DNA from 2 places in the Streptomyces sp. VTCC 41912 genome. Region 1 is predicted to be linked to the other one. Evidence: riboswitches for the same ligand, from Rfam matches in the RefSeq annotation. Region 1 holds a riboswitch; the other holds the start of a gene.

What was found. Region 1 has a riboswitch for glycine ahead of gcvT (glycine cleavage system aminomethyltransferase GcvT). Riboswitches for the same ligand answer to the same signal wherever they lie in the genome.
Region 2: it holds a riboswitch for glycine, as region 1 does, so the genes downstream of both, gcvP (aminomethyl-transferring glycine dehydrogenase) here and gcvT (glycine cleavage system aminomethyltransferase GcvT) in region 1, are expected to answer to the same signal.

What each region holds. Positions count from the first base shown of each region.
Region 1 is NZ_JBJMAB010000006.1:58,436-72,688, forward strand. It holds gene ACJ6WD_RS11610 (L-serine ammonia-lyase) at 1-659, opposite strand, end outside; gene glyA (serine hydroxymethyltransferase) at 967-2,226, opposite strand; gene gcvH (glycine cleavage system protein GcvH) at 2,320-2,697, opposite strand; gene gcvT (glycine cleavage system aminomethyltransferase GcvT) at 2,819-3,937, opposite strand; glycine riboswitch at 4,090-4,185, opposite strand; gene ACJ6WD_RS11630 (AAA family ATPase) at 4,482-5,195, shown strand; gene ACJ6WD_RS11635 (enhanced serine sensitivity protein SseB) at 5,363-6,208, shown strand; gene ACJ6WD_RS11640 (enhanced serine sensitivity protein SseB C-terminal domain-containing protein) at 6,262-7,053, shown strand; gene ACJ6WD_RS11645 (ABC transporter permease) at 7,461-8,459, shown strand; gene ACJ6WD_RS11650 (ABC transporter substrate-binding protein) at 8,540-10,288, shown strand; gene ACJ6WD_RS11655 (ABC transporter permease) at 10,367-11,377, shown strand; gene ACJ6WD_RS11660 (ABC transporter ATP-binding protein) at 11,374-12,591, shown strand; gene ACJ6WD_RS11665 (ABC transporter ATP-binding protein) at 12,588-13,745, shown strand; gene ACJ6WD_RS11670 (M1 family metallopeptidase) at 13,845-14,253, shown strand, end outside.
Region 2 is NZ_JBJMAB010000013.1:147,302-161,554, forward strand. It holds gene ACJ6WD_RS20495 (CPBP family intramembrane glutamic endopeptidase) at 332-1,108, opposite strand; gene ACJ6WD_RS20500 (substrate-binding and VWA domain-containing protein) at 1,363-3,153, shown strand; gene ACJ6WD_RS20505 (glutamate-cysteine ligase family protein) at 3,228-4,775, opposite strand; gene ACJ6WD_RS20510 (hypothetical protein) at 5,336-5,920, shown strand; gene ACJ6WD_RS20515 (DUF5999 family protein) at 6,226-6,414, shown strand; gene gcvP (aminomethyl-transferring glycine dehydrogenase) at 6,505-9,390, opposite strand; glycine riboswitch at 9,579-9,676, opposite strand; gene ACJ6WD_RS20525 (PRC-barrel domain-containing protein) at 9,779-10,174, shown strand; gene ACJ6WD_RS20530 (DNA polymerase IV) at 10,084-11,535, opposite strand; gene ACJ6WD_RS20535 (MerR family transcriptional regulator) at 11,603-12,208, opposite strand; gene ACJ6WD_RS20540 (bifunctional nuclease family protein) at 12,394-12,864, opposite strand; gene ACJ6WD_RS20545 (MerR family transcriptional regulator) at 12,918-13,667, opposite strand; gene ACJ6WD_RS20550 (FHA domain-containing protein) at 13,684-14,220, opposite strand.

The DNA.
Region 1 (14,253 bases):
TCCAGCAGGCCGGCGCGGATCTCCTCCTCGGTGCGCCAGGCCTTCTCGTTCTCCAGCATCAGGGCGGAGATGGACAGGCCGGTCTCGCGGGAGAGCCGCAGCAGTTCGTCGCCGGTGCGGAAGGGGTGCGTCAGGACGGTGTCGTCGAGCTTGATCCGGTCCTCGCCGACCGCGTCCTCGTCGACGACGAAGCCGCCGCCGACCGAGTAGTACGTCTTCTCCAGCAGGGGCGCGCCGGCCTCGTCGTAGGCGAAGAGCGTCATGCCGTTGGCGTGGTACGGCAGCGAGCGGCGGCGGTGCAGGATCAGCTGCGTGGGCTCGTCGAAGTCGATCTCGTGCGCGGTGCCTATCTCGGCGCCGAGCAGGCGCAGCCGGCCGCTGGTGCGGATGCGCGCCACTTCGTCGTCGGCGGATTCGACGTCGACGGTGCGGGGGGAGTGGCCCTCCAGGCCGAGCAGCACGGCCTTGGGGGTGCCGTGGCCGTGGCCGGTGGCGCCCAGCGAGCCGAACAGCTCGGCGCGCACCGAGACCGTCTGGGCGAGCAGACCGTCCTTCTTGAGCCGCCGGGCGAACATCCGGGCGGCACGCATGGGGCCGACCGTGTGCGAGCTGGAGGGGCCGATGCCGATGGAGAAGAGGTCGAAGACGGAGATGGCCACGGGGGCTGACTCCCTTGTCTGCTCGTGGTGGACGGTGGAGCACATCGGGGCAGGATGGGGTGTTTCCGGCCCGACTGTCGAGCGTAACCCGCTCGCGGGGGATTGCCGCCGGCCGGGGAGCGGCGGGCGGGCGAAGGAGAGGTGAAGCCGGACGGCGCGGCGCCGGTGGGCGGGGAGGGGCGTCCGGGAAGGGATGGGCGGGGCGGGCCGGGGGAGGCCCGGCCGTGGGCCCGGTGTGCGGCGGCGGGCCGGAGGACCGGCCCGCCGCCTGGTCACCGGGGGCCGTGGCGCCCCGGTGACCGGCCCGTCACAGCGACGGGTACAGCGGGAACTTCTCGGCCAGGGCCGTGACCCGGGCCTTGAGGGCCTCGCGGTCGTAGGTGGGCTTGAGCGCCTCGGCGATGATGTCGGCGACCTCGCGGAAGTCCTCGGCCTGGAAGCCGCGGGTGGCCAGGGCCGGGGTGCCGATCCGCAGGCCGGAGGTGACCATCGGCGGCCGCGGGTCGTTCGGGATGGCGTTGCGGTTGACGGTGATGCCGACCTCGTGGAGGCGGTCCTCGGCCTGCTGGCCGTCGAGCGCCGAGTCGCGCAGGTCGACCAGGACGAGGTGGACGTCGGTGCCGCCGGAGAGCACCGAGACGCCGTGCTCCTTGACGTCGTCCTGGACCAGGCGCTCGGCCAGGATCCGGGCGCCCTCAAGGGTGCGCTGCTGGCGCTCCTTGAACTCCTCCGACGCGGCGACCTTGAAGGACACCGCCTTGGCCGCGATCACGTGCTCCAGCGGGCCGCCCTGCTGACCGGGGAAGACCGCGGAGTTGATCTTCTTGGCCAGCTCGGCGGTGGACAGGATCACGCCGCCGCGGGGGCCGCCCAGCGTCTTGTGCGTGGTGGTGGTCACCACGTGGGCGTGCGGCACCGGGGAGGGGTGCAGCCCGGCGGCGACCAGGCCGGCGAAGTGGGCCATGTCGACCATGAGGTACGCGCCGACCTCGTCCGCGATCCGGCGGAAGGCGGCGAAGTCGAGCTGGCGCGGGTAGGCGGACCAGCCGGCGACGATCAGCTTGGGCCGGTGCTCCTTGGCGAGGCGCTCGACCTCCTCCATGTCGACCAGGTTGGTCTTCTCGTCGACGTGGTAGGGCACCACGTTGTACAGCTTGCCGGAGAAGTTGATCTTCATGCCGTGGGTCAGGTGCCCGCCGTGGGCGAGGTTCAGACCCAGGATGGTGTCGCCCGGCTTGATCAGCGCGAACATCGCGGCGGCGTTGGCCTGCGCACCGGAGTGCGGCTGGACGTTGGCCGCCTCGGCGCCGAAGAGCGCCTTGATCCGGTCGATGGCGATCTGCTCGACGACGTCGACGTGCTCGCAGCCGCCGTAGTAGCGGCGGCCCGGGTAGCCCTCGGCGTACTTGTTGGTCAGGACCGAGCCCTGGGCCTCCATGACGGCGACCGGAGCGAAGTTCTCCGACGCGATCATCTCGAGGGTGGACTGCTGACGGTGCAGCTCGGCGTCGACGGCGGCGGCGACGTCGGGGTCGAGCTCATGGAGGGAGCTGTTCAGAAGCGACATGGGACTTCCTGGAGAGAGGGGGGCGGGCGGGGCGCCGCGGCCCCGCCGGTGCGGTGGCGGGGCGGCGGGCGCTCCCAGCGTGAGCTGGGGGAGTCAGCCGGCGGTGAAGGCGGTGTACGCGTCGGCCGTGAGCAGGTCCTCCGGCTCGCCGGTGATCTTCACCTTGAACAGCCAACCGCCCTCGAACGGGGCGGAGTTCACCAGCGAGGGGTCCGCGACGACGTCGTCGTTGACCTCGGTGATCTCACCGTTCACGGGCGAGTAGAGGTCGCTGACCGACTTGGTCGACTCCAGCTCACCGCAGGACTCGCCGGCGGTGACGGTGGCCCCGACCTCGGGGAGCTGCACGAAGACGACGTCGCCGAGGGCGTTGGCCGCGTGCTCGGTGATGCCGACCGTCGAGACGCCGCCCTCGGCGTCCGACAGCCACTCGTGCTCCTTGCTGTAGCGCAGCTGCTGGGGGTTGTCCATGGCTCGATTCTCCTGTACGCGCGGGTGTGATGGTGAATGGGGTCTTGCCCAGTGAGATGCGTGTGTCGGGCGCGACGGCGCAGGTCCACGGCGGGCGCCGCGGACCGGCCGGCGCCGACGGCTACTTCTGCCGCTTGTAGAAGGGCAGCGCGACGACCTCGTACGGTTCGTGCGTGCCGCGGATGTCCACCCGGACGCCCGCCGTGCCCGGCGCGGCGTGCTCGGCGTCGACGTAGGCGATGGCGATCGGCTTGCCCAGCGTCGGGGACGGCGCCCCGGAGGTGACCTCGCCGATCACTGTGCCGTCGGCCGCCACGACCGGGTAGCCGGCGCGCGGCACCCGGCGCCCCTCGGCGACCAGGCCGACCAGCTTGCGCGGCGGGGCCTGCTCGGCGCGCTCGGCGGCCGTCGCCAGCGCCGCGCGGCCGACGAAGTCGCCCTCCTTCTCGAACTTCACGACCCGGCCCAGGCCCGCGTCGAACGGGGTGAGCGCGGTCGTCAGCTCGTGCCCGTACAGCGGCATCCCCGCCTCCAGGCGCAGGGTGTCGCGGCAGGACAGGCCGCACGGGACCAGGCCGACGTCCCGGCCGGCCTCGGTCAGCGCCTCCCACACGGCGACCGCGTCCGCCGGGCGGACGAACAGCTCGAAGCCGTCCTCACCGGTGTAGCCGGTCCGGGCGATCAGCGCCTCGACGCCGGCGACCGTCCCGGGCAGTCCCGCGTAGTACTTCAGCCCGTCCAGGTCGGCGTCGGTGAGCTTCTTGAGGATGCCGGGGGACTCCGGGCCCTGCACCGCGATCAGCGCGTAGGCGTCCCGGTCGTCGCGGACCGCGGCGTCGAAGCCGGCCTGCCGCGCGGCCAGCGCGTCCAGCACCACCTGGGCGTTGGAGGCGTTGGCGACGACCATGAACTCCCGCTCGGCGAGGCGGTAGACGATCAGGTCGTCGAGGATGCCGCCGTCGGGGGCGCAGATCATGGTGTAGCGGGCCCGACCGACCTTCAGGGCGCCGATGTTGCCGACCAGCGCGTGGTCGAGCAGTGCACCGGCCTGGGGACCGGTGACGGTGATCTCGCCCATGTGGGAGAGGTCGAAGAGGCCGGCGCGGGTGCGCACCGCGACGTGCTCCTCGCGTTCGCTGCTGTAGCGCAGCGGCATGTCCCAGCCGGCGAAGTCGGTCATGGTCGCGCCGAGCGCGCGGTGCGTGGCATCCAGCGCGGTGCGGCGGGGGGCATCAGTCATCGTTCTGGGCTCCCAGGCATGGGTGACAAGACGGTCTCCCCATCTGTCATCGGAACCTGAGAGGTTCACCGGGAGTCCGCGCACGGACCCGGTTTGCACCTTGGGTGGAGCCGCCCCCTACAGCCGGGCCGCGACTCGCTTTTCAGATCTGCCTCGCCCGCGCGGTATAGGGGCCTGAGAGATTCAAGGGAGGACTTGCTCCTTCGGCGCCCCGCCGTGGCGGCCGGGGACTCTCCCGCGCGGATTCAAGCGGCCGGTATGCAATTGGCTGGCTGTGCACGAGTGACCAGTGGTGGGCCCGTGGCGGCCACATCATTGCACGGGATCGCCGGATACAGGAGTCCCGGCCGTCGCTCCGCGGCCGGTCACCCGCGCCCCGCGCGGCCCGCGGCCCCCGTCGCCGAGCCGCCCGACGGCGCCCCCGGACCGTCAATTCCGGTGCTGCGCTTGGCAATCGCCTTGCTGTTCATTACCTTTTCTTGACACTCTGCGGAAAGGTCGGGCCTCGATATCCGGCCTGATCCGACGGGGAGGGGCGATCACGGTGCACAGCGAAGCGGCGTACGCGACGACGGCGGGGGCCGCCCCGCCGGAGCCCGCCCCGGTACCGGCGCCGATCGCGCCCCGGGCGCCGCGCCGCCCCGCCGGCCGGCCGGCCGGCGGGCCGCGGATCACCGACCTGCGCGGCTCCGGCCGCACACCGCGCACCGCGCTCCGCTTCCCGCCCGGCGACCTGATCGTGGTCTCCGGCCTGCCGGGCAGCGGCAAGAGCACCCTGATGGCGCGGGTGGTGCCGTGCCGCGACGGCCGCGGCGCCCGCGTGCACCGGGTGGACTCCCAGGATGCCCGGGAGCGCTGGCAGCGCGGCCGGCTGCGCCGCCTGCCCTACGCCCTGTACCGCCCGCTGGTCCGGGTGGCGCACTATCTGGCGCTGCGCCGCGCGGTGCGCTCCGGCGCAAGCGTCGTGGTGCACGACTGCGGGACGCTGGCGTGGGTGCGGCACTGGCTCTCCCGAGCGGCGCTGCGCGATGGCCGACGGGTGCACCTGGTGCTGCTCGACGTGCCGCCCGAGGCGGCGCTGATCGGCCAACGGGCGCGCGGCCGGCGGGTCTCGCGGTACGCCTTCGCCCGGCACCGCAGGGCGGTGCGCCGGCTGGTCGTCCGGGCCGAGGCGGCCCGGCTCCCGTCGGGGTTCGGCTCCGCGGTGCTGCTGGACCGGCCCGCCGCCGGGGCGTTGGAGCGGGTCACCTTCGGCTGAGCCGGTGGTGGACCGCCCGCGTCCGGTTCGGCTCCGGTGCACATCGGGGCCGCCGCCGGCTTCGGCGCGCGGCGCTTTCCCGGTTAGGGTCTGATCCACCGGGCGGGTCCGCGGGTCCGCCCCCAGGGTCAGGGGCCGGGGAGCGCGGCCAGTAATGGGTGGGTGAGATGAACTATCCGGACAATTACCCGCAGCACGGTGGTCCGGTGCCGGGGTGCGTCCCGGACACGGGGATACCGCAGTTGGCCTGGCCGGCCAACGAGCTGGAGCAGGTGCTGGCCGCGTCGGTCGGACACCCCGAGGCCGGGGGACGGATCGTCGAGGTGCTGGGCCGCAGCCAGGTGTGGGTGCCGCTGCCCGAGGGCGGCGGCCCGGACAGCGCGGGTCCCGGGGCGGGCGGCCTCGACCTGCCGACCGTCGAGATCGGCGGCGCCGCGTACGTCCCGGTCTTCAGCTCCGAGCAGGAGTTCCTGAAGGTCGTCGGCGCGCACCTGTCGTACACCGTCGCACCGGCCCGGGAGTTCGCCCGCGGGCTGCCGCCGCTGCTGGGCGTCGCGGTCAATCCGGGCGGCACGGTGGGCGTTCCGCTGCCGCCGCCCGCAGTGGCCGAATTGTGTCGGTCCGGGCGGTCGGATCTGGACGGCCCGCCGGCCGGCGGCGCCCGGGTGCGGCTCTTCGAGCCGGACTGGCAGGACGAGCCGGTGGACTTCCTCGCCGCCGCCGGCCTGGCGTTCTCGGCCGCCGGGTGCGTGCTGACCGCCCGGCGCGCGCTGGCCAGCGTCGAGGGCGACACGCCGGCGCTCTTCGTCGGGGTGCAGCTCGACGTCGCCCCCGAGCGGCTGCACGACGGCAGCGCCCGCGACGAGGCCCTGCACGCGTTGGGGCAGGCGCTGGGTCAGGTGCCGGTCGCCTGGCCGGTCCAACTGGTGCTGCTCGACATCGCCCAGGGCGATCCGGTCGCCGACTGGATGCTGGAGCGCGTGCGGCCCTTCTACACCCGGGACCACTCGTAAGCTGGGGGAACGACGGGCGGGCGCAGGCCCTGCCGGCAGAAGGGACGGACCACGTGAGCGCGGGTGCGCATCAGGGAGCGGCGGCGGCCGACCAGGTCGAGCAGATGCTGCGGCAGGTCTCGCCCGGGCGCTACGACGCCTACGAGGCGTTGCTGGGGGCCCTCGCGCACGGGCAGGTCTGGATGCTCCTGTGGCACGGCCGGGCCGGGCAACCCGATGCGCAGTACGGCAACATGGAGGTCGACGGGCTGGGCTACGCGCCCTGCGTGACCTCCGCGGCCGAGCTCGCCGCCTCCGGCTGGACCCGCGACCACGAACTCGTCAGCGGCCCCGAGATCGCCGCCTCGCTCTTCCCTGACCGCTGGGGCCTGTGGCTGAATCCGCACGCTCCCGGTGGCGGGGTCGGCGTCCCCTGGCTCGACCTGCGCCGGATCGCCGCCGGCCTCGACCGCCTGCCGGCCGGCCCGCTGCGGATCTCCGAACCGGTCATCGACATCCCGCAGTTCTACGCCCTGCTCGCGCAGAACGCCCATCGGACGCCCCCGGTGCGTTCGTTGCGCCGGGCATGGGTGCAACCCGCCCTCGGTGCCCCTTATCTGGCGATCGGCCTGGATCTGTACGACACCGGGCAGCCGTCGGTGGACGCCGCACGGATGATGATCCAGCAGTCGATGGGCGCGGTGCCGGACGGACTGCCGGTCTCCACGGTCGCCATGAACGACGAGTACGACCCGGTGGGCATGTGGATGCGGGCCTGCGCCCGCCCGTTCTTCGACCGCGACGGCTACGCCCAGCCGCCCGCGCCCGGACCCACCTACGGGTACGGCTACCCCCGCCCCTACTGACGCCGGCGGGCGCCCGGATCGCCCCGTCCGCCGTCGGCCTTGCGCCGAATTCCCCTCATCTGCACGCCGGTTGACGCCCCTCCCGAGCGCCCGGCGCACCGCTCAGTCCGCCCTGCTGTTCGTATAACGGAAAGCCGCGGACCACATCACAGTTGCGCATCCATTCACCGTCAGGGCTGGTGAGTGATCGCGACTCGGATGAAGACTCCCGGCATCGAGGACCTCGGTCCTTTGTACGAGCGTCGTCCCCGCCGTTGTCCTGCGCACCTTTGATCCGTCCGCAGTGCCAACTCCCGCGAGACCCGGAGGAGATGGCGGCAGGGGAACACCAGCGAGGTTACAGACCAGGCCGCTACCGCGGCGGGCACAGGCCGGCCACCGTCGGCCGGGAGGGGTTCTGAAGCACCGTGACCGCACCGATTGAGACCACCGGGGCGGCTGCTGAGGCGCAGCCGGAAGCGGTGCTGGAGGGCGTGGAGAGCAAGCGCATCGAGGGGCGCTCGCTGGGCCAGATCGCGTGGCTGCGCTTCCGCCGCGACAAGGTCGCGATGGCGGGTGCCATCGTTGTCATCCTGCTCATCCTGACCGCCGCGCTGTCCCGTCCGTTGCAGCACCTGTTCGGCCTGGACCCGAACCAGCCGCACCAAGACCTGATCGACCCCAACACCACCCTGCCCAAGGGCGATTTCGGCGGGATGAGCGCCGACCACCTCCTGGGCGTGGACCCCAAGTTCGGCCGCGACCTGCTCTCCCGGATCCTCGAAGGCTCCTGGGTGTCGCTGCTCGTGGCGTTCGGCGCGACGCTGCTGTCGGTGGCCATCGGCACCGTCCTCGGCGTGGTCGCCGGCTTCTACCGCGGGCGGGTGGACGCCTTCATCAGCCGGATGATGGACGTCTTCCTGGCGTTCCCGCTGCTGCTGTTCGCCATTGCGATCTCCGCGTCGTTGCAGGGCGGTGCGTTCGGACTGGACGGCCTGCCGCTGCACATCTCGGTCCTGATCTTCGTGATCGGCTTCTTCAACTGGCCCTACATGGGCCGGATCGTGCGGGCCCAGACCCTGTCACTGAGGGAGCGGGAGTTCGTCTCCGCCGCCCGCGGGTTGGGCGCCCGCGGGCCGTTCATCCTCTTCCGGGAACTCCTGCCCAACCTCGTGGGACCCATCATCGTCTACTCGACGCTGCTGATCCCCTCCAACATCCTCTTCGAGGCGGCGCTGAGCTTCCTGGGCGTCGGCATCCAGCCGCCCCAGTCGTCCTGGGGCGGCACGCTCACCCAGGCGGTCAAGTACTACGAGGTCGATCCCCAATACATGATCGTCCCCGGCCTCGCGATCTTCGTCACCGTGCTCGCGTTCAACCTGCTCGGTGACGGTCTGAGGGACGCGCTGGACCCGCGCAGCCGGTGAGCGGCTGCTTGTCCGGACACCTCACCTTCTAGCCGTTTCGATCTGACGTTTCACGACGAACGAAGGGGTCACCGAGCATCATGCGAAGGTCACTTCCGGTCGCGACTGTCGCGGCCATCACCAGTGCGGGCCTTTTGCTGGCCGGCTGCAGCGGAAAGGGTTCCTCCGACAGCTCGGCCGGGGCCAACGCCGCCACCAAGGGCGTCGTCAACGCCTCGGACGAGAAGGGGGGCACCCTCACCTACGCGATGAGCGACGCCCCGGAGTCCTTCGACCCGGGCAACACCTACTACGCCTTCGTCTACAACTTCAGCCGCCTCTACGCGCGTCCGCTCACCACCTTCAAGCCCGGTGCCGGCACCAAGGGCGAGGAACTGGTCCCGGACCTCGCCGAGTCGATGGGCAAGGCCAGCGACGGCGGCAAGACCTGGACGTACAAGCTGCGCAAGGGCGTGAAGTTCGAGGACGGGAAGCCCGTCACCTCCCAGGACGTCAAGTACGCGGTGGAGCGAAGCAACTTCGCCCGCGACACCCTCTCCCTGGGCCCGAACTACTTCCAGCAGTTCCTCCAGGACAACGACGGCGGCTACAAGGGCCCCTACAAGGACAAGGGCAAGGAAGGGCTCAAGTCCATAGAGACGCCCGACGCCCAGACGATCGTCTTCCACCTGAACAAGCCGTTCGCCGAGTTCGACTACCTGGTCAGCGCGCCGCAGACGGCACCGGTGCCGCAGGCCCAGGACAAGGGCGCGGACTACACCAAGCACGTGATGTCCACCGGCTCGTACAAGTTCGAGAGCTACCAGGAGGGCAAGAAGCTCACCCTGGTCCGCAACCCGCAGTGGTCGGCCGCGACCGACCCGCTGCGCAAGCAGCTCCCGGACAAGATCGTCCTCAACCTGAAGGTCGCCCAGTCGACCATCGACAAGGACCTGCAGTCCGGCAACACCATGGTCGACATGGCCGGCCGCGGCGTCGACGGTCAGACCCAGGCCCAGCTGCTGACCGACCCGACGCAGAAGTCCCACACCGACAACGCGCTCGGCCAGCGCCTGGTCTACACGGCGATCAACACCAAGGTGGCGCCGTTCGACAACGTCGAGTGCCGCAAGGCCGTCGAGTACGCCATCGACAAGAAGTCCGTGCAGACCGCGCTCGGCGGCCCGATCCGCGGTGACATCGCCTCCACGGTCCTGCCGACGGACATCGCCGGCTACCAGAAGTTCGACCTGTACCCGCAGAAGTACGACGGCGACAACCTGGACCTGACCGAGGCCAAGGCGCACTGGAAGAAGTGCGGCGCCGGCAACGTCAACACCACGATCCTGGCCCGCAACGACCGGCAGGACGAGATCGACGCGGCCACCTCGGTGATCGGCTCGCTGAAGAAGATCGGTATCAACGCCAAGATCCAGTCGTACCCGACCAGCAAGTACTTCTCGGACTACGCCGGCGTGCCGGAGTTCGACAAGTCCAACAACGTCGGTCTGATGATGATGCAGTGGGGCGCCGACTTCCCGACCGGCTACGGCTACCTCCAGCAGATCCTGAACGGCAAGGCGATCAGCCAGTCCGGCAACTCCAACCTGTCCCAGCTGGACGACCCGGAGATCAACAAGCTGCTCGACGGCGCCATCGCCAACACCGACCAGGCCGCCCGCGAGAAGGCGTACGGGGACATCGACCGCAAGGCGATGGAGCAGGCGGCGATCGTCCCGCTGACCTACTTCAAGGTCCTGATGTACCGCTCGCCCAAGGCCACCAACCTGGTGTCCACCTCGGCCTTCAGCGGTGAGTACGACTACCTCAACATCGGCGTCAAGAAGTAGCAGCCCTGGAAGGCAGGTGAAGGCATTGGTGTCCGCGGGCCGGTCGCTCCCGGCCCGCGGCACCGGCGCCGCATCCCCGTGTTCTCGTACATCATCCGCAGGTTGATCAGCGCAGTGATCCTGCTGCTGATCGTCAGCGCGGTCACTTTCGGCATCTTCTTCCTGCTGCCGAAACTGGCCGGGCAGAGCACCGACCAGCTTGCCCAGCAGTACATCGGCAAGGCACCCACGCCGGCGGACATCGCCGCGGTCAAGAAGAACCTCGGCCTGGACAAGCCCGTGTACGAGCAGTACTGGGACTTCCTCAAGGGCATCTTCGCCGGCGTCGACTACAAGTTCGGGCCCGAGGCGGCCCGGTGCCACGTGCCGTGCTTCGGGTACTCCTTCAAGACCCACCTGGAGGTCTGGCCGGAGATCCAGTCCCGGCTCCCGGTCACCCTGTCGCTGGCCGCCGGCGCCGCGGTGCTGTGGGTCCTCTCCGGCGTCGCCACCGGCGTGCTCTCCGCGCTCCGCCCCGGTTCGATCTTCGACCGGATGGCGATGGGCGTGGCCCTGGCCGGCGTCTCCCTCCCCATGTTCTTCACCGGCGCGCTGGCCCTGGCCCTGTTCACCTACCAGTGGCCGATCTTCGAACGCAGCGATTACGTCCCGCTGTTGGACGATCCGTTCGGCTGGGCCCGGACGCTGGTCCTGCCCTGGGTCACCCTGGCCTTCCTCTACTCCGCGCTCTACGCCCGGCTCACCCGGGCCGGCATGCTGGAGACGCTGAGCGAGGACTACATCCGCACGGCCCGCGCCAAGGGCCTGCGGGAGCGCCGGGTGGTCATCCGGCACGGTCTGCGGGCCGCGCTCACGCCGATCATCACCGTCTTCGGCATGGACCTGGGCCTGCTGCTCGGCGGCGCGCTCATCACCGAACAGGTCTTCTCGCTCAAGGGAGTCGGCGCCTTCGCGGTGGACTCCATCAACGCCAACGACCTGCCGAACATCCTCGGCGTCACCCTGCTCGCCGCGTTCTTCATCGTCATATGCAACCTGGTGGTGGACGTTCTGTACGCCGCCGTCGACCCGCGGGTGAGGCTCTCGTGACCGACTCTTCCGAGGACAAGACCACGGCGGCCGGGCAGCCCGCCGCCGAGGGGACGACGCCGGCCGAGGCGTCCGGAGCGGCCACCTCCAAGGCGGCAGCGCCCGAGGCCGAGGCGACCCCGGCCGAGGCCGCCCCCAAGCCCGTCGCCGAGCCCGTCGCCGCGTCCGGGGGCACCCCGTCCGCCTTCCTCGAAGTGCGCGACCTGAAGGTGCACTTCCCCACCGACGACGGGCTGGTGAAGTCCGTCGACGGGCTGACCTTCCGGTTGGAGAAGGGCAAGACGCTCGGCATCGTCGGCGAGTCCGGCTCCGGCAAGTCGGTGACCTCGCTGGCGATCATGGGCCTGCACCGGGCCTCCCGCCAGCAGCGCAGCAAGGTCCGGATGTCGGGCGAGATCTGGCTCGACGGCAAGGAACTCGTCTCGGCGGAGCCCGACGAGGTGCGCCGGCTGCGCGGCCGGCAGATGGCCATGATCTTCCAGGACCCGCTCTCCGCGCTGCACCCCTTCTACACGGTCGGCAGCCAGATCGTGGAGGCGTACCGGGTCCACCACGACGTCGACAAGAAGACCGCGCGCAAGCGGGCCGTCGAGATGCTCGACCGGGTCGGCATCCCGCAGCCCGACAAGCGGGTGGACGACCACCCGCACCAGTTCTCCGGCGGTATGCGCCAGCGCGCCATGATCGCGATGGCGCTGGTCAACAACCCCGAGCTGCTGATCGCGGACGAGCCCACCACCGCCCTGGACGTCACCGTCCAGGCGCAGATCCTGGACCTGATCCGCGATCTGCAGAAGGAGTTCGGCTCGGCGGTCGTCATCATCACCCACGACCTCGGCGTGGTCGCCGAACTCGCCGACGACCTGCTGGTGATGTACGGCGGGCGGTGCGTGGAACGGGGCCCCTCGGACCAGGTGTTCGCCACCCCGCAACACCCCTACACCTGGGGCCTGCTCGGCTCGATGCCGCGGATCGACCGTGACCAGACCGACCGGCTGATCCCGGTCAAGGGCTCGCCGCCCAGCCTGATCAACGTGCCGTCCGGCTGTGCCTTCAATCCCCGTTGCCCGTACGCGGACGTCCCCAAGGACAACGTCACCCGCACGGTGCGCCCCGAACTGCAGCAGGTCGACGGCCGGCACTACTCGGCCTGCCACCTGCCGCAGGAGGAGCGGCAGCGTATCTGGACCGAAGAGATTGCGCCGAAGCTGTGACCGAGACCCCCGAGACGACCGAGACCCCCGAGACGACCGAGACCCCCGAGACCACCGGGACGCACGAGAAGGGCGAACCGGCCGCGAAGCCCGCACCGGCCGCCCAGGACCGGCCGCTGCTCAGGGTCCGCGGCCTGGTCCGCCACTTCCCGATCACCAAGGGCCTGCTCAAGCGCAAGGTCGGCGCCGTCCAGGCGGTCGACGGCATCGACTTCGACGTCTTCCCCGGTGAGACGCTGGGCGTCGTCGGCGAGTCAGGCTGCGGCAAGTCCACGATGGGGCGGCTGATCACCCGGCTCGACGAACCGACCGCCGGGGCCGTCGAGTTCGAGGGCCGGGACATCACCCACCTGTCCCCGGGCAAGCTGCGCCCGCTGCGCCGCGACATCCAGATGATCTTCCAGGACCCGTACGGTTCGCTGAACCCGCGGCACACCATCGGCGGGATCGTCTCCACCCCCTTCCGGCTCCAGGGCGTCGAGCCCGAGGGCGGGGTCAAGAAGGAGGTGCAGCGGCTGCTGGAGCTGGTGGGCCTGAGCCCGGAGCACTACAACCGCTACCCGCACGAGTTCTCCGGCGGTCAGCGCCAGCGCATCGGGATCGCCCGGGCGCTGGCCCTCAAGCCCAAGCTGGTGGTCGCCGACGAGCCGGTCTCCGCCCTCGACGTCTCCATTCAGGCCCAGGTCGTCAACCTCATGGACGACCTCCAGGAGGAGCTGGGCCTGACCTACGTGATCATCGCGCACGACCTCTCGGTCATCCGGCATGTCTCGGACCGGATCGCGGTGATGTACCTCGGCAAGATCGTCGAACTGGCCGACCGGGACGCGCTCTACGCCTCGCCCCGGCACCCGTACACCAAGGCGCTGCTCTCCGCGGTGCCGGTGCCGGACCCCAAGCGGCGCACCAAGCGCGACCGGATCCTGCTCAAGGGCGACGTGCCCTCGCCGATCAACCCGCCGTCCGGCTGCCGGTTCCGCACCCGCTGCTGGAAGGCGACCGAGGAGTGCGCCACCACCGAGCCGCCGCTGGTCCAGTTGGCGACCGGGCACCAGGTGGCCTGCCACCACCCCGAGGAGGCGGACGGCGGAGTCGACGCCAACCCGGGTGCGGCGACCGAAAGTTCGGACGGTAAGGCACCAACCGGGCAGTAACACCTGACGACTTGGCAAAGTCGCCGGTGGGGCAGGGCGGGAGAGTGCAGAGTCGGCGCGGTTGTTCTTCCCGCATCCGCGCAACCGAAGGGACGGCTCATGGCACTCTCCCGTTCTGCCCGTCGCTCCTCCCGCTGGCTCGCCCTGGCCACCGCGGTGGCCTCGGCCGCCACCATCGCCGCGGCCCCCGCCGCCACCCCCGGCGCCCCCGGCATCGGTGACCCCTACTTCCCCGACCTGGGCAACGGCGGTTACACCCCGCTCCACTACGACCTGGGCGTCAGCTACCACCCCGACTCGGGCCGGCTCGACGGCCGGGCCACAGTCTCCGCCCGTGCCACGCAGAACCTCTCCTCCTTCGACCTGGACCTCCAGAAACTGACCGTCGACCAGGTCCGGGTCGACGGCCGGCCCGCCCGCTTCTCCAGAACCGGCGACGAACTCGTCGTCCGGCCCGGTCGCCCGCTCGCCCGCGGCGAGCGCTTCGCGGTCACCGTCGTCTACCACG
Region 2 (14,253 bases), on a different contig from region 1:
CGAGTCAGGGGCCCCTCGGTGCGTTTTCCCCGCTCGCGGGCGCGTTGGAAGGAGATCACGCCCCGCTTCGACCGCTGAGCACGGCGCGCCCGGCGGGGTTCCGTCCCACTGAGCGCGCGGAAAGTCCGTTGCTCCGGTGCGTCGCACCGGAGCAACGGACTTTCCGCCTGCGCGTTTCCGCTTCCCGCTTCGCTCCTTCCGGCTTCGCCCGTCCCCCAGGGAACGTGGTGACGCGGGGCCCAGGTCCGCCCGCGGACCTGGATGCCGGGGCGGGGGGGGGGGGGGGGGGCCCCCCCCCCCCCCCCCCCCCCCCCCCGCCGCCCGCCGCGCCTCACCCGGTGGGCAACCACGACACCCGCCCCGCGAGCAGCGCGTAGCCCAGGAACGCGACGACGTCGATGAGGGCGTGCGCGGCGACCAGCGGGCCCACCCGCCCCCAGCGCCGGTACACCAGGGCGAAGAGCACGCCCATCACCATGTTGCCGAAGAACCCGCCGACGCCCTGGTAGAGGTGGTACGAACCGCGCAGCACCGAGCTGGCCGCCAGCGCGGCCCACGGGGCCCACCCCAGCTGCCCCAGTCTGCGCAGCAGGTAGCCGACGACGATGACCTCCTCCAGCACGGCGTTCTGCACCGCGGAGGCGATCAGCACCGGGACCTTCCACCACACTTCGGGCAGCGCCTCGGGCACCACCGTCAGGTTGAAGCCGGCCGCCCGCGCGCCCAGGTAGAGCAGCAGGCCGCTGCCCCCGATGAGCGCCGCCAGGGCCGTGCCCACCCCCAGGTCGAAGCCCGGCCGCCGCCGGTCGAAGCCGATCGCGCGCAGCCCGCCGGCCCGTTCACGCAGCAACAGGTGTGCCACCAGCACCACCGGCACCAGCGCGGTCGCGATCCCGAACACCTGCCAGGCGAGGTCCAGCCAGGGCCGTCCGGGGGCGTGCGAGGCGTTGAGCGTCGCCGCCTGGTGCTTGAGGCCGCCGGGTCGGGTCAGCGAACCGACGAAGCTGATCAGCGCGGAGACCGCGCTGGCGCCCAGGGAGAGCGCCAGGACGATCAGCGTCTCGTTGCGCAGCACCCTCCGGGCGGGTTCCCCCACCGCCGCCGGCAACGGTCCGGCGCCGTTCCCCGCGCCCGGAACGTCCCCGTCCGCCACGGGACTTGTATCCGACTGCAAAGGTTCCTCCACTTCCTCAATACCGCCTCTTCACCGCCGTCGCACCGCTAGGGTCTCGAAAGCAGGTACGAAGATCGCTCGCGACAGGCCGGGAACGGGCGCCCTCCGCACGGGGTGTTTCCGTCCGCATCGATCCCGATGGAGGTCCGGGGCTCCGGAACTCCGAGCATCAGGAGAGGCGCTACCGCATGGGACGTCACAGCTTGCCCGACGACTCCGCACCGCCGAGAACGGGGTCCCCCCGCCCGCGCGCCCGACGCCGGACGATCGCCCTCGCCACCACCGTCGTCGTCGCGGCCGCCGCCGGCTCCGTCGTGGCGGTGAGCAATGGACTGCTCCCCTTCGGCGCGTCGTGCGGCGGCGACGCCGTGCAACTGGCCGTGGTCGCCTCGCCCGACATCGCCCCGGCCCTGGAGACGGTCGCGGACCAGGCACGCAAGGACGCGATCCGCACCGACGGCAAGTGCCTGGACGTCAAGATCAACGCACAGCCCTCGTCCGAGGTCGCCGACTCGCTCGCCGGACGCCCCGCCAAGGCGGAGTTCCAGGTGTGGGTGCCGGACTCCGACCTGTGGGTGGACCGGGTCACCGACGAACGGGGCTCGGCACTGACGTCCGTCAGCACCCTCGCCTCCTCCCCCATAGCCCTGGGCACGATCCGCAGCGCCGCCAAGACCCTCGGCTGGCCGGGCAAGACCTACTCCTGGACGACGTTGACCCGCACCGCGACCAGCGGCGGCACCCTGCGCCTGGGCGTCGCCGACCCGGCCCGCAGCGCCACCGGACTGCTCGCGCTGGCCCGCATCAACGCCGCCAACCGCAAGGAGGCCGACAGCGCCGACGACGCCGCCACCCGCACCGCCGCCGCGGCCAAGGTCCTCTACGAGCGGGTCGCCGACGGCGACGACCAGGTGCTGGCCACGCTCCCGCGCAACGACTCCGGCACCGAACTCGGCAATCCGCGCCGCAACCAGGCGGTGCTCCTCTCCGAACAAGCCGCGTACGCGCACAACACCAGCCCGGACGGCGGCCCACCGCTCGACCTCTTCTACCCGACGGACGGCACCGCCCGCCTCACCTACCCCTACACCCTCGTCGACGAGGACGCGCTGACCGCCGACCAGAGCCGCGCCGCCAACCGCTTCATGACCCTGCTGGACGACACCCCGGGGCAGCGGACCCTGCACGACCACGGCTTCCGGCCGGACAACGGCACCGCCGACCCGAAGCTGACCGGCACGGCCGGCGGCCGCGCACCCCAGCCGTACTCCGCCGCCCCCGCCGACCTGCCGACGGCCAAGGACCTCCAGGCGCTGCTGGGCATGTGGACCATCACCGTGCAGAGCGCCCGGATCACCACCGTGGTGGACGCCTCGCCCTCGATGGCCGAGGCGGTCCCCGGACAGGGCGGCCACTCCCGCATGGACCTGGCGAAGAGCTCCCTGCTCCAGGCGCTGTCCACGTTCACACCCGAGGACGAGATCGGACTGTGGAAGTTCGCCACCCACCTGGACGGCGACCGGGACTACGTCGAGCTGTCACCGACCGAACGGCTCGGGGACCGCGGCGCGCACGGCGGGACCCACCGCGACGAACTCGCCACCGCCTTCAACTCGCTGGCCCCCGTACCGCGGAGCGCCACCGGCCTGTACGACACCACCCTGGCCGCCTACCAGCGGGCGCGCACGACCTACACGAGCGGGAAGTTCAACACGGTGGTGCTCGTCACCGACGGGGCCAACGACGACATCGGCAGCATCGGCCTGGACTCCCTGGTCGCCGACCTCAAGCGCCTCGCCGACCCCAAGCGGCCGGTGCCGCTGGTCGCCGTCGCGATCGGCCCGCAGGCCGACCTGGCGGCGCTGAACCGCGTCGTGGCCCCCACCGGCGGCTCCGCGCACCAGGTCAGCGACCCGTCGCAGATCCACGAGGTGATCCTCAAGGCCATCATGGCGGCCGGCAGCAACGGCCCCCGTTAGACACCGCGCCACCACAGCACGCCCACCGGGTATCCGGCACCGGCTGACGGGCCACCCGACCGGCCGCGCGGCGGCTACGACACGCTGCCCGTCCGCCGCTGCGCCGGCACCACGGTCCCGCCGACCGGCCAGGCCACCGGCCAGGTGTGCACCGGCTCCCCGGTGTGCATCAACTCGCCGTAGCGCCGGGTCATCGCCGCCAGCGCGGCCTCCCGCGGCAGTCCCTGCCGCACCGCGTGACGGAACGCCGCGGCCTGCCAGGACGCCCCGTTGGTCCGCCGCGCACAGCGGGCCTCGATGATGCCCAGGTAGTGGTCTCGATCAGCGGGCTCGACGCCCCAGGCGTCCAGCCCGGCGGCCGCCAGCGGCAGCAGTTCCTGTTGGACCAGGCGCACGGCCGGGACCTCGGCGAGGCCGCCGGCGCGACCGGACCGGGGCCAGCGCAGCGTGGCGTCGATGCCGTGGCGGCAGGCGGTGTCGAAGTTGGCGGCCGCGGCGCTGAAGGGGAGCCGGGTCCACACGGGCCGCGGCTGCTCGGCCAGGGCGCGCACCAGGCCGTAGTAGAAGGCGGTGTTGGCCATGACGTCGGCGACGGTGGGGCCGGCCGGCAGCACCCGGTTCTCGACGCGCAGGTGCGGGACGCCGTCGACGACCGCGTAGACGGGACGGTTCCAGCGGTAGATCGTGCCGTTGTGCAACACCAGTTCGGCGAGGTCGGGCACCCCGCCCTCGTCGAGGACACGCAGCGGTTCCTGCGGCCCGCAGAGCAGGAGCAGCGGCGGGAAGAACCGCAGGTTCTCCTCGAACAGGTCGTAGGCGGAGTCCACCCACCGCTCGCCGAACCACGTCCGCGGGCGCACCCCCTGGGCCTGGAGCTCGGGTGCGCGGGTGTCGGTGGCCTGCTGGAAGACCGGCGGCCTGGACTCGCGCCACAGCTCCCGCCCGAAGAGGAACGGCGAGTTGGCGCCGACGGCTATCTGGACGGCGGCGATCGCCTGGGCGGCGTTCCACACCGCGGCGAACCGACCGGGCGTCACCTGGAGGTGCAGTTGGACCGAGGTGCAGGCGGCTTCGGGGGCGATCGAGGGAGAGCGGGTGACCAGGCGCTCGACACCCTGGATGTCGATCGCGAAGTCCTCCCCGCGGGCCGCCCGCATCTGGTCGTTGAGCAGGACGTAGCGGTCGTTGGCGGAGAGACTGGCGACGGTGAGGTCGTCGGCGTGCAGGGTCGGCAGGATGCCGATCATGACGATGCGGGCGGCGACTTCGCGGGCTTTTCGCTCCGCATAGCCGAGTCCGGTGCGGAGTTCTTCGGCGAGCTGGTCCAGAACACGGCCGGACAGCCGGTGCGGGGTGATGTTGACCTCGAGATTGCACTGGGCCAGCTCGGTCTGGAAATCACCGCTGGCGATCCTTTCCAGGACCTGCGAGTTCAGCATGCGGGGAAGCCCGTCGGCACCCGCGAGATTGAGTTCGATCTCCAGACCCATGAGATTCTTGGGTCGGTCGAAGCGCTTCTCCGCCAGGAGTCGCTGCAATCCCTCCAGACAGTCGTGCAGCTTTCTTCGGTAATGCTCCCGGTCCGCCAACTCGATCCCGTCCGCGGCGACCTTCTCCCCCATCGGCGGGTCCCTCCTAGAGTGAACGGCTCGCGACCACGGGCTGTGCGGCGCCGCCCCGGCACCCCGGGCACGGGCTACGGTCGATGATGCCCCGGCAATCTGATCGATAACGCCTCAGGGGCATGCCGGTACCGTTACTCTCGTGGAGAGCGGCACGGGGCATTTTCCATCGGCATATCTCGATGGCCAGCGCCGTGCGCAATTCGCTCGTAAAAAACACCGACGGGTTCCGGCCTACCACTCCGTCGAAGAATTACGAGGTGGCCCCTCTTGGTTCCCGCACAAAGCGGCGGAAATCACCCGGGACACCGGTCCGGATTCCGCCTTGCCGGAAATCCGCAAGGCGAGTAGCCGAAACACTTCCAGAACATATGTCGTATAAACTTCGCAGACGAGGCAGAGATTTGGCGCCCGGCATTGCGGTGCTCCCCACGGTGTTCCGGCACCGCGGCCGGCCCGCCGGTCCGCGGCTTCGGTCAGCCAGGCTCTGACCCGCCCGCAGACAGCGCCGTCCGCACTGCCACGCTCCACCGTGTCTCCGAAGTGAGAGGCGACCCGCCATGCCGCTGCACGTTCCTCCCGCCCCTGCGCCCGCCCTGCGCAGCGTCCTCACCGCCCTCGGCTCGCCCACCGCGGTCCGCGAGTCACCGGCGGCCGCGCTCCGCACCCACCAGGGGCCGCTGAGTCCCGATCACCCGCTGCCGGTGCACGTCTGGGACGACGTCAGCCAGGCCGGTCCGCCGCGCACCCGCCTCGCCGGCTGGCGCTTCCTGGTCCGCGGCGGAGAGCGGGCCGTGGCCGCCGCGGAGGCCCGGCTGACCGCCGACGGCTGGACGTTCTCGCACTTCTGCGACGGCCCCTACGTGGCCGCCACGGAACGGGCCCTGCAGCAGGCCGAATCGCTCACCGCGCCGTACCAGCCGCGCCTGCTGTCCGTGCCGGAGCTGTACATGCTGACGCTGTGGCTCCACCACGACCTGGCCGCGGACGGCGCCGACGGGGTCCCGGCCACCGGTGACCTGCTGGTGCCGTTGGCCCCCGCCCCGCCCGGGATCGCCTCCCACCTCCCGCAGCGGATCGCCGACCTGCTGCCCCGCCTCACCCTCCGCCTGGGCCCGGCGCCGCTGCTGCGGGAACCCGCCTGAGGGGCGGGCCACCGCCCGCGCGCCCGCGCTGCACCGATGCGCCCCGTGGCCTCCTCGGCCGCGGGGCGCGCCACGTCGTCCGCCTCCGTGCGCCGGTGGCGCGTCAACCCCCGGGGTCACGGGCTCACTTGGGAGCAACCGCCCGCACGGGTGACGCGTCACTATCGAGTGTGTACCGCTGCTGCGAAATCCCTGCGGAATCCCATCCGTGGGGCAAGACTGGGACCGACAGAAACGGGGGAGCGGCCATGACCACCTCATCGAGCCGCACGACGTTCACCACTCCGCAGCGAAAGACGACTTCCATGTGCCAGCATCAACCGCCATGCCCGTCAGCCGAATCCACCGACCGGGAGGCCGCGCACCTGGTGGCGCACCACCCGGAGCAGGGCTGGAGCCTGCTGTGCAACGGCGTCCTGCTCTTCGAGGACACCGGTGAGCTGCTGCCGGACGGGCAGGTCATCGCTCCGACCCGGGTCACCGCCGCCGCCTGATCCGGCAGCCACCCGGCACGTACACCAGGGCCCCCGGCGCATCCGCCGAGGGCCCTTGATGTTGCCACCGCTCACCGGTGGCCGGTGTGCTCAGACGTCGTACTCGTCCAGCGGCGGGCACGAGCAGACCAGGTTGCGGTCACCGAAGGCGCCGTCGATCCGACGCACCGGCGGCCAGTACTTCTCCGCGGCGACGACCCCGGCCGGGAAGACGGCCTCCGCACGCTCGTACGGGTGGGACCACGCGCCACCGAGCGCGGCCGCGGTGTGCGGGGCGTTGCGCAGCGGGTTGTCGTCCTTGTCCCACTCGCCCGAACCGACCTTGTCGATCTCGGCGCGGATGGCGATCATCGCGTCGCAGAACCGGTCCAGCTCGGCGAGGTCCTCGCTCTCGGTCGGCTCGATCATCAGCGTGCCGGCCACGGGGAAGGACATCGTCGGCGCGTGGAAGCCGTAGTCGATGAGCCGCTTGGCGACGTCGTCGATGCTCACGCCGGTCGCCTTGGTCAGCGGCCGGACGTCGATGATGCACTCGTGGGCCACCAGGCCGCCGGGGCCGGTGTAGAGCACCGGGTAGTGCGGCTCCAGCCGCTTGGCCACGTAGTTGGCGCTGAGCACCGCGACCTGGGTGGCGCGCTTGAGGCCCTCGCCGCCCATCAGGCGGACGTAGGCCCACGAGATCGGCAGGATGCCGGCCGAGCCCCAGGGGGCGGCGGAGATCGGTCCGACGCCGGTCTCCGGGCCCGCGGTCGGCTGCAGCGGGTGGTTGGGCAGGTAGGGCGCCAGGTGGGCGCGGACGGCGACCGGGCCGACGCCGGGGCCACCGCCACCGTGCGGGATGCAGAACGTCTTGTGCAGGTTCAGGTGCGAGACGTCGCCGCCGAACTTCCCCGGCTCGGCGAGGCCCACCAGGGCGTTGAGGTTGGCGCCGTCGACGTAGACCTGACCGCCGGCCTCGTGCACCGCCGCGCAGATCTGGGTGATGTGCTCCTCGAACACGCCGTGCGTGGACGGGTAGGTGACCATCAGGACGGCCAGTTCGTCCCGGTGCTTCTCGATCTTGGCGTGCAGGTCGTCGGTGTCGACCTCGCCGTCCGCACCGGTCTTGACGACGACGACCTTCATGCCGGCCATCACGGCGCTCGCGGCGTTGGTGCCGTGCGCCGAGGACGGGATCAGGCAGACCGTGCGCTGCGCGTCCCCGTTGGCCCGGTGGTACGCACGAACGGCCAGCAGACCCGCCAGCTCGCCCTGGGAACCGGCGTTGGGCTGGAGGGACACCTTGTCGTAGCCGGTGACCGCGGCGAGCCGCTCCTCCAGCTCACTGATGAGCGTGCGGTAGCCCGCGGCCTGCTCGGCCGGCGCGAAGGGGTGCAGCTGGCCGAACTCGGGCCAGGTGACCGGCTCCATCTCGGTGGTGGCGTTCAGCTTCATCGTGCAGGAGCCGAGCGGAATCATCCCGCGGTCCAGCGCGTAGTCCTTGTCGGCGAGGGTGCGCAGGTAGCGCAGCATCGCGGTCTCGGAGCGGTGCTGGTGGAAGACCGGGTGGCCGAGGTAGTCGTCGGCGCGCAGCAGCGACTGCGGCAGGGCGTCGTCGACGGCCGCGTCCAGCGCCTCGACGTCGCCCCGGACCCCGAACGCGCCCCAGACACCGGCCAGCTGGGCGCGCCCGGTGGTCTCGTCACAGGCGATGCCGACGAGGTCCGCGTCGACCTGGCGGAGGTTGATGCCGGCCTCGCGGGCCGCGGCGACGACCTCGGCGGCCCGGCCCGGCACCCGGGCGGTCAGGGTGTCGAAGTACGCGTCGTGGAGGAGCTCGACGCCACCGGCCTTCAGCCCCGCGGCCAGGACCGCGGCGTACCGGTGGGTGCGCCGGGCGATGGTGCGCAGCCCCTCGGGGCCGTGGTAGACGGCGTACATCCCGGCCATGACGGCGAGCAGCACCTGCGCGGTGCAGATGTTGCTGGTGGCCTTCTCCCGGCGGATGTGCTGCTCGCGGGTCTGCAGCGCCAGGCGGTAGGCGCGGTTGCCGTCGGCGTCGACGGAGACGCCCACCAGGCGACCGGGCAGGCTGCGGGCGTACAGCTCGCGGACGGCCATGAAGCCGGCGTGCGGGCCGCCGAAGCCCATCGGGACGCCGAAGCGCTGGCTGGTGCCCACCGCGATGTCCGCGCCGAGCTCGCCGGGCGGGGTGAGCAGCGTCAGCGCCAGCAGGTCGGCGGCGACGGTGACGATCGCCCCCAGCTCGTGCGCCCGCTCGATGAGCGCCCGGTGGTCGCGCACCGCGCCGGACGCGCCCGGGTACTGGAGGAGCACGCCGAAGACGCCGCGCTCGGCGATCTCGTCCGGGATGCCGGCGGCGAGGTCGGCGACCACGACCTCCACACCGGTCGGTTCGGCGCGGGTCTGGATCACGGCGACGGTCTGCGGCAGACAGTCCGCGTCGACCAGGAAGACGCCCTGCTTGACCTTGCCGACCCGGCGGGACAGCGCCATCGCCTCGGCGGCGGCCGTGCCCTCGTCCAGGAGGGACGCACCGGAGGTGGGCAGTCCGGTCAGGTCGGCGACCACGGTCTGGAAGTTCAGCAGGGCCTCCAGGCGGCCCTGCGAGATCTCCGGCTGGTACGGCGTGTAGGCCGTGTACCAGGCCGGGTTCTCCATGACGTTGCGCAGGATCACCGGCGGGGTGAAGGTGCCGTAGTAGCCGAGTCCGATCATGGACGACAGGACCTGGTTGCGGTCGGCGAGCGCGCGCAGTTCCGCCAGGACCTCGGCCTCGGTGCGGGCCTGCGGCAGGCCGAGCGCCTCGGTGCTCTTGATCACCTCGGGGACGGCGGTGGCGGTCAGCTCGTCCAGCGAACCGAAGCCGACCTGCGCGAGCATCTTGGCCTGCGCCTCGTCGTCGGGCCCGATGTGCCGGCGCTCGAACGGAGTGTCGCGCTCCAGTTCGGTCAGGGAGATGCGGTTGGTGGTCATCTGCGGGGGCCTCCTGGTCAGCACGACCTACGAGGGGCACCACGGCGCTGGTGCCCGGACGGCCTCCCCCTCTGTCATCTCAACCTGAGAGCTTCACCGGCCCGCGGGCTGCGGTCCGGCTTTCACCGTCGGTGAGGAGGGGTTCCGGCATGGTGCTGTCCGTGGCCCGCCCTGCTTTCCAGAGTGACCTCGTCCATGCGGTACGTGTGCCTGAGAGATTCCGGGGAGGATTTGCTCCTTCGGCGCCCTGGTCGCGAACGACAAAGGACTCTCCCGCATGGGGTCGACGGCCATTCGCCAGCCTACCAGCGCACTGCTGGAACGATCCTTCGAGTGGCCGAGGCATGAAATGTGCCGTTTCGTAGTTGTCACAAGGCAGTTGCGACCAATTGGAGGGACCGTGCAAACCGATATCGATCCCCGGAGCCTCATCGGCCGCAAAGCGTTCGACCGGAACGGCGCGAAAATAGGGACCGTCGACGAGGTCTACCTCGACGACGCGACGGGCGAACCGGAGTGGGCGGCCGTCCGCACCGGCCTGTTCAGCCGGGATGCCTTCGTCCCCTTGGAACCGAGCAAGATGGTCGGCGACAGCCTGCACATCCCTTACGACCGCAAGCTGATCAAGGATGCCCCGGACTTCGGCGTCGGCCGCCACCTCTCCCCCGAGCAGGAACTCCAGCTCTACCACCACTACCGCCTGGATATCTCCTCACCCGACGCGGACCCCGCCCCGTCGGCCCCCGACACCGACTTCGGGCGGATCGCCGGCGCGGACGACTGATCCGGTCCGCCCCGCAGCGGCAGCGGCTCCCCCGGCCGCAGCGCCGGATCGTCGACGACGAAGGTCCGCACCCGCCCCGGTGCGGACCACGGCGTCTCGAACCGCACGGTCACCCTCCCCACACCACTGCCCTGCACCCAGCCGGCGCCGAACTCCTCGTGGACCACGTCCAACCCCGGGTGCCAGCGCCGCGGCGGCTCAGGTTCGGGCTCCGGCTCCCCCGCCGCCTCCACGTCCGGCCCCGCGCCCGCCACCGCCACCGCCGCCTGCTCCTCGGCCTCCCGCTCCGTGGCGATCTGGGCGAACAGGTCCTCCTGCGTGAAGTCGGCCAGTCCGCTCACCCCCACCCCCAGCAGCCGCACGCCGCCCGTGGTGTCGACCGTCTCCAGCAGCCGCACGGCGGCCTCCCGGACGACCGCCGGGTCGTCCGTCGGACCGCGCAGCGTCTCGGACCGGGTCAGCGTCGAGAAGTCGTAGTTCCGCACCTTGATCACCACCGTGCGCCCGGACCGCCCAGCGGCCCGCAACCGCGCCACGCACCGGTCGGCCAGCCGCAGCACCTCGGTCCGCACCCGCGTCCGGTCGGTCAGGTCGACCTCGAAGGTGTCCTCCACCGACACCGACTTCGCGTCCCGCTCGGCCACCACCGGCCGGTCGTCCCGGCCCAGCGCCATCGCGTACAGCCCGCTGCCGTGCGCCTTGCCGAGCAGCCGCACCAGCTCCGCCTCACCGGCCTCCGCGGTCTCGGCCACCGTGTGGATCCCGGCCCGGCGCAGCGTCTCCGCCGTCGCCGGCCCCACCCCGGGCAGCGTCCGCACCGGCATCGGCCCCAGCAGCTCCCGCTCGGTGCCCGGCTCGATCACCACCAGCCCGTCCGGCTTCGCCGCCTCGGACGCGATCTTGGCGAGCATCTTGGCTCCGGCCAGCCCCACCGAGCCGGTCAGCCCGGTGACCTCCAGGATGTCCCGCCGCAGCCGCTCCCCCACGGCCCGCACCGCGGCGGTCTCCGCCGGCACGCCGCCGGCCTCCAGGTCCACGAACGCCTCGTCCAGGCTCAACGGCTCCACGAGCGGCGACAGGGCCCGCAGCAGCTCCATGACCGATTCACTCACCTGGCGGTACAGCGTGAACCGGGGATTGAGATAGGCCGCGTTGGGGCACAACCGGCGCGCCTGCGCCGTCGGCATCGCCGAACGCACCCCGAAGACCCTCGCCTCGTACGAAGCGGTGGCCACCACACCGCGCGGCCCGATCCCGCCGACGACCACGGGCTTGCCCCGCAGGCTCGGCTTGGCCGCCTGCTCGGCGGCCGCGTAGAACGCATCCATGTCCAGATGCAGGATCGTCGGCGCACGTCTCACACCACTGATGCTGCCGCACACCACTGACAATCGGCCCGACCCCGGGCCGCGGACCACCGGTCCGACGTCAGCCGGCCCGGTTGCGCCGCCGCGCCAACTCGTCCTGCGGGTTCTTCCCGATCAACGTCTCACCGGTGTCCACCCGCTCCCCGTGGAGCTGTGACAGCGCGCCCTCCACGTCCCGCCAGACCACCCCGACGGCGATCCCGAAGACGCCCTGGCCGCCCTGGAGCAGATCCACGACCTGGTCGGGCGAGGTGCACTCGTAGACCGTCGCGCCGTCGCTCATCAGCGTCATCCGCGTCAGGTCGTCCAGCCCCCGAGCCCGCAGGTGCTGGACGGCGGTGCGGATGTTCTGCAACGACACCCCGGTGTCCAGCAGCCGCTTGACGATCTTCAGGACGACGACGTCCCGGAAGCTGTAGAGCCGCTGGGTCCCGGACCCGTAGGCCGGCCGGATGCTGGGCTCCACCAGCCCCGTCCGCGCCCAGTAGTCCAGCTGTCGGTAGGTGATGCCCGCCGCCGCGCAGGCGGTCGGTCCGCGGTAGCCGACGTGCTCCGCCTCGCGGTCCCCCGACATCGCAGCGGCCTGTACCGGACTGCGGTTCGCCGCCGCGCCCGTGTGGAGCGGCAATGCCCCTTCCGCCGCCGTACCGTCGCCGGTGATTGCCACGCCGCCCTCCGTCCTCCACGTCCCGGACGGGACCTGCCATATCGACGGTATGCAGTCACTCGGGGTGCGTCAACGATCGCCGCGCTCGCCACGCCGAGTGATAATCACCCTACGAGTGGTTTCTCGTGACTTGTCACGGGGAAAGGATTACAGCTTGGCCGGAAACCGGTGGGTCACCTGGCTGATCACTGGTTGGTGCCGAAGTCCTCGGGCGAGATCTGGTCGAGGAACTCGCGGAACTTCTCCACCTCGTCCTCCTGCTCGTCCGGGATGGCGATCCCCGCGTCGTCCAACACACCGTCGGTACCGAAGATCGGGGTTCCGGTGCGCAGCGCCAGCGCTATCGCGTCCGACGGGCGGGCACTGACCTCGACGCCACTGGCGAAGACCAGTTCGGCGTAGAAGACGCCTTCGCGCAGGTCCGTGATCCGGACCTGCGTGAGTTCCTGCCCCACGGCTTCCAGCACGTCCTTGAAGAGGTCATGCGTCAGCGGCCGGGCGGGGACCATGCCCTGCTGGGCGAACGCGATGGCGGTGGCCTCTCCCGGCCCGATCCAAATGGGCAGGTAACGGTCGCCTCCCACCTCCCGCAACAGCACGATCGGTTGGCTGGAAGGCATCTCCACCCGGACACCCACGACGTCGAGCTCGTTCACACAGCAACCCTAGGCCGTGCCCGGCCGGTTTGGGTAGTCGGGCACTCGTTTGCTCACGGCAGACGGATGCGCAGCGCGCTCTGCAGCAGCGCCGCGTGCAACCGCACCGACAGCGTGGCCAGCTCCCTTGCGGTGGCCTCGGCGTGGGCCCGGGTCTGTGGATTGCGGTGCCGCCGAAGGGGTGCAACGACCTGCTCGACGAGACCCGCCTCGCGCTCGGCGGCCGCCTTCACGGCACGCAGATGCCGCGGCTCGAGCCCGAAGCGCCCCAGGTCCGCAACGAGTTTGGCGACGGCGACCGCTTCGATGTCGTATCCGCCGTCCTCGTGGGCGACGATGAGTCCGTACGACTCCCAGCCGGCGAGCGTGGTCTCGTCCACCTCGGTGGCGGCCAGCAGTTCCGATCGGCCGATCCGGGCCGCCGTCGGACGCTCCTCGTCCGGGTCCGAGACACCCTCGACCAGATCCCTGGGCGGCGTCGCCGGAGCGGGTAGTTGCACCTGCTCGCCCCGCTCCAGGGCGTCGAGGTGCTCCCTGATGACCTTCAGGGGGAGGTAGTGGTCCCGCTGCATCCGCAGCACGCTGGCCAACCGTTCGACGTCGGCCGCGGTGAACTTGCGGTACCCGGAAGGCGTGCGCTGCGGCTCGACCAGCCCCTCGGCCTCCAGGAACCGGATCTTGGAGATGGTGACCTCGGGGAACTCGTCGCGCAGCACGTTGAGCACCGAGCCGATGCTCAACGGTTTGCGATCCGAGGAGGCGGTGCCGGACGAACCGGCACCGCCTGTCGGTGTGTGGCGCATGTGCCTTCCCTGACGGTCAGATGCCGACGCCCCGCTGGCTCGCGTAGAAGACCAGACGGTACTTGCCGATCTGCACCTCGTCGCCGTTGGCCAAGACCACGGACTCGATCGGCTCGCGGTTCACGTAGGTGCCGTTGAGGCTGCCGACGTCGGTGACCGTGAAGCGGCCGTCCGAACCGCGGCGGAACTCCACGTGGCTGCGGGAGACCGTCACGTCGTCGAGGAAGATGTCGCCCTGCGGGTGCCGCCCCGCCGTCGTCAGCTCGCCGTCCAGGAGGAAGCGGCTGCCGGCGTTGGGGCCCCGACGGACGACCAGCAGCGCCGAGCCCAGCGGAAGGGCGTCGACGGCCGCCTGGGCCTCAGGGGAGAGCGCGGGCGAGAGGTTCTGCCCGGTCGCCTCCGCGTCGTACGCCTCGATCCCCGAGATGGAGATCGTCGAGGTCGTCTCGGAGGCCCGCTCGGGCTGGGCACCCGCACGCAGGGGCGCACCGCAGTTGGAGCAGAACCGGCTCGCCTCGGCGTTCCGGTGCCCGCACCTCGTACAAACCGGCAAGGTCGACCCTCCACCCGTGTGTGCGGCTGATGG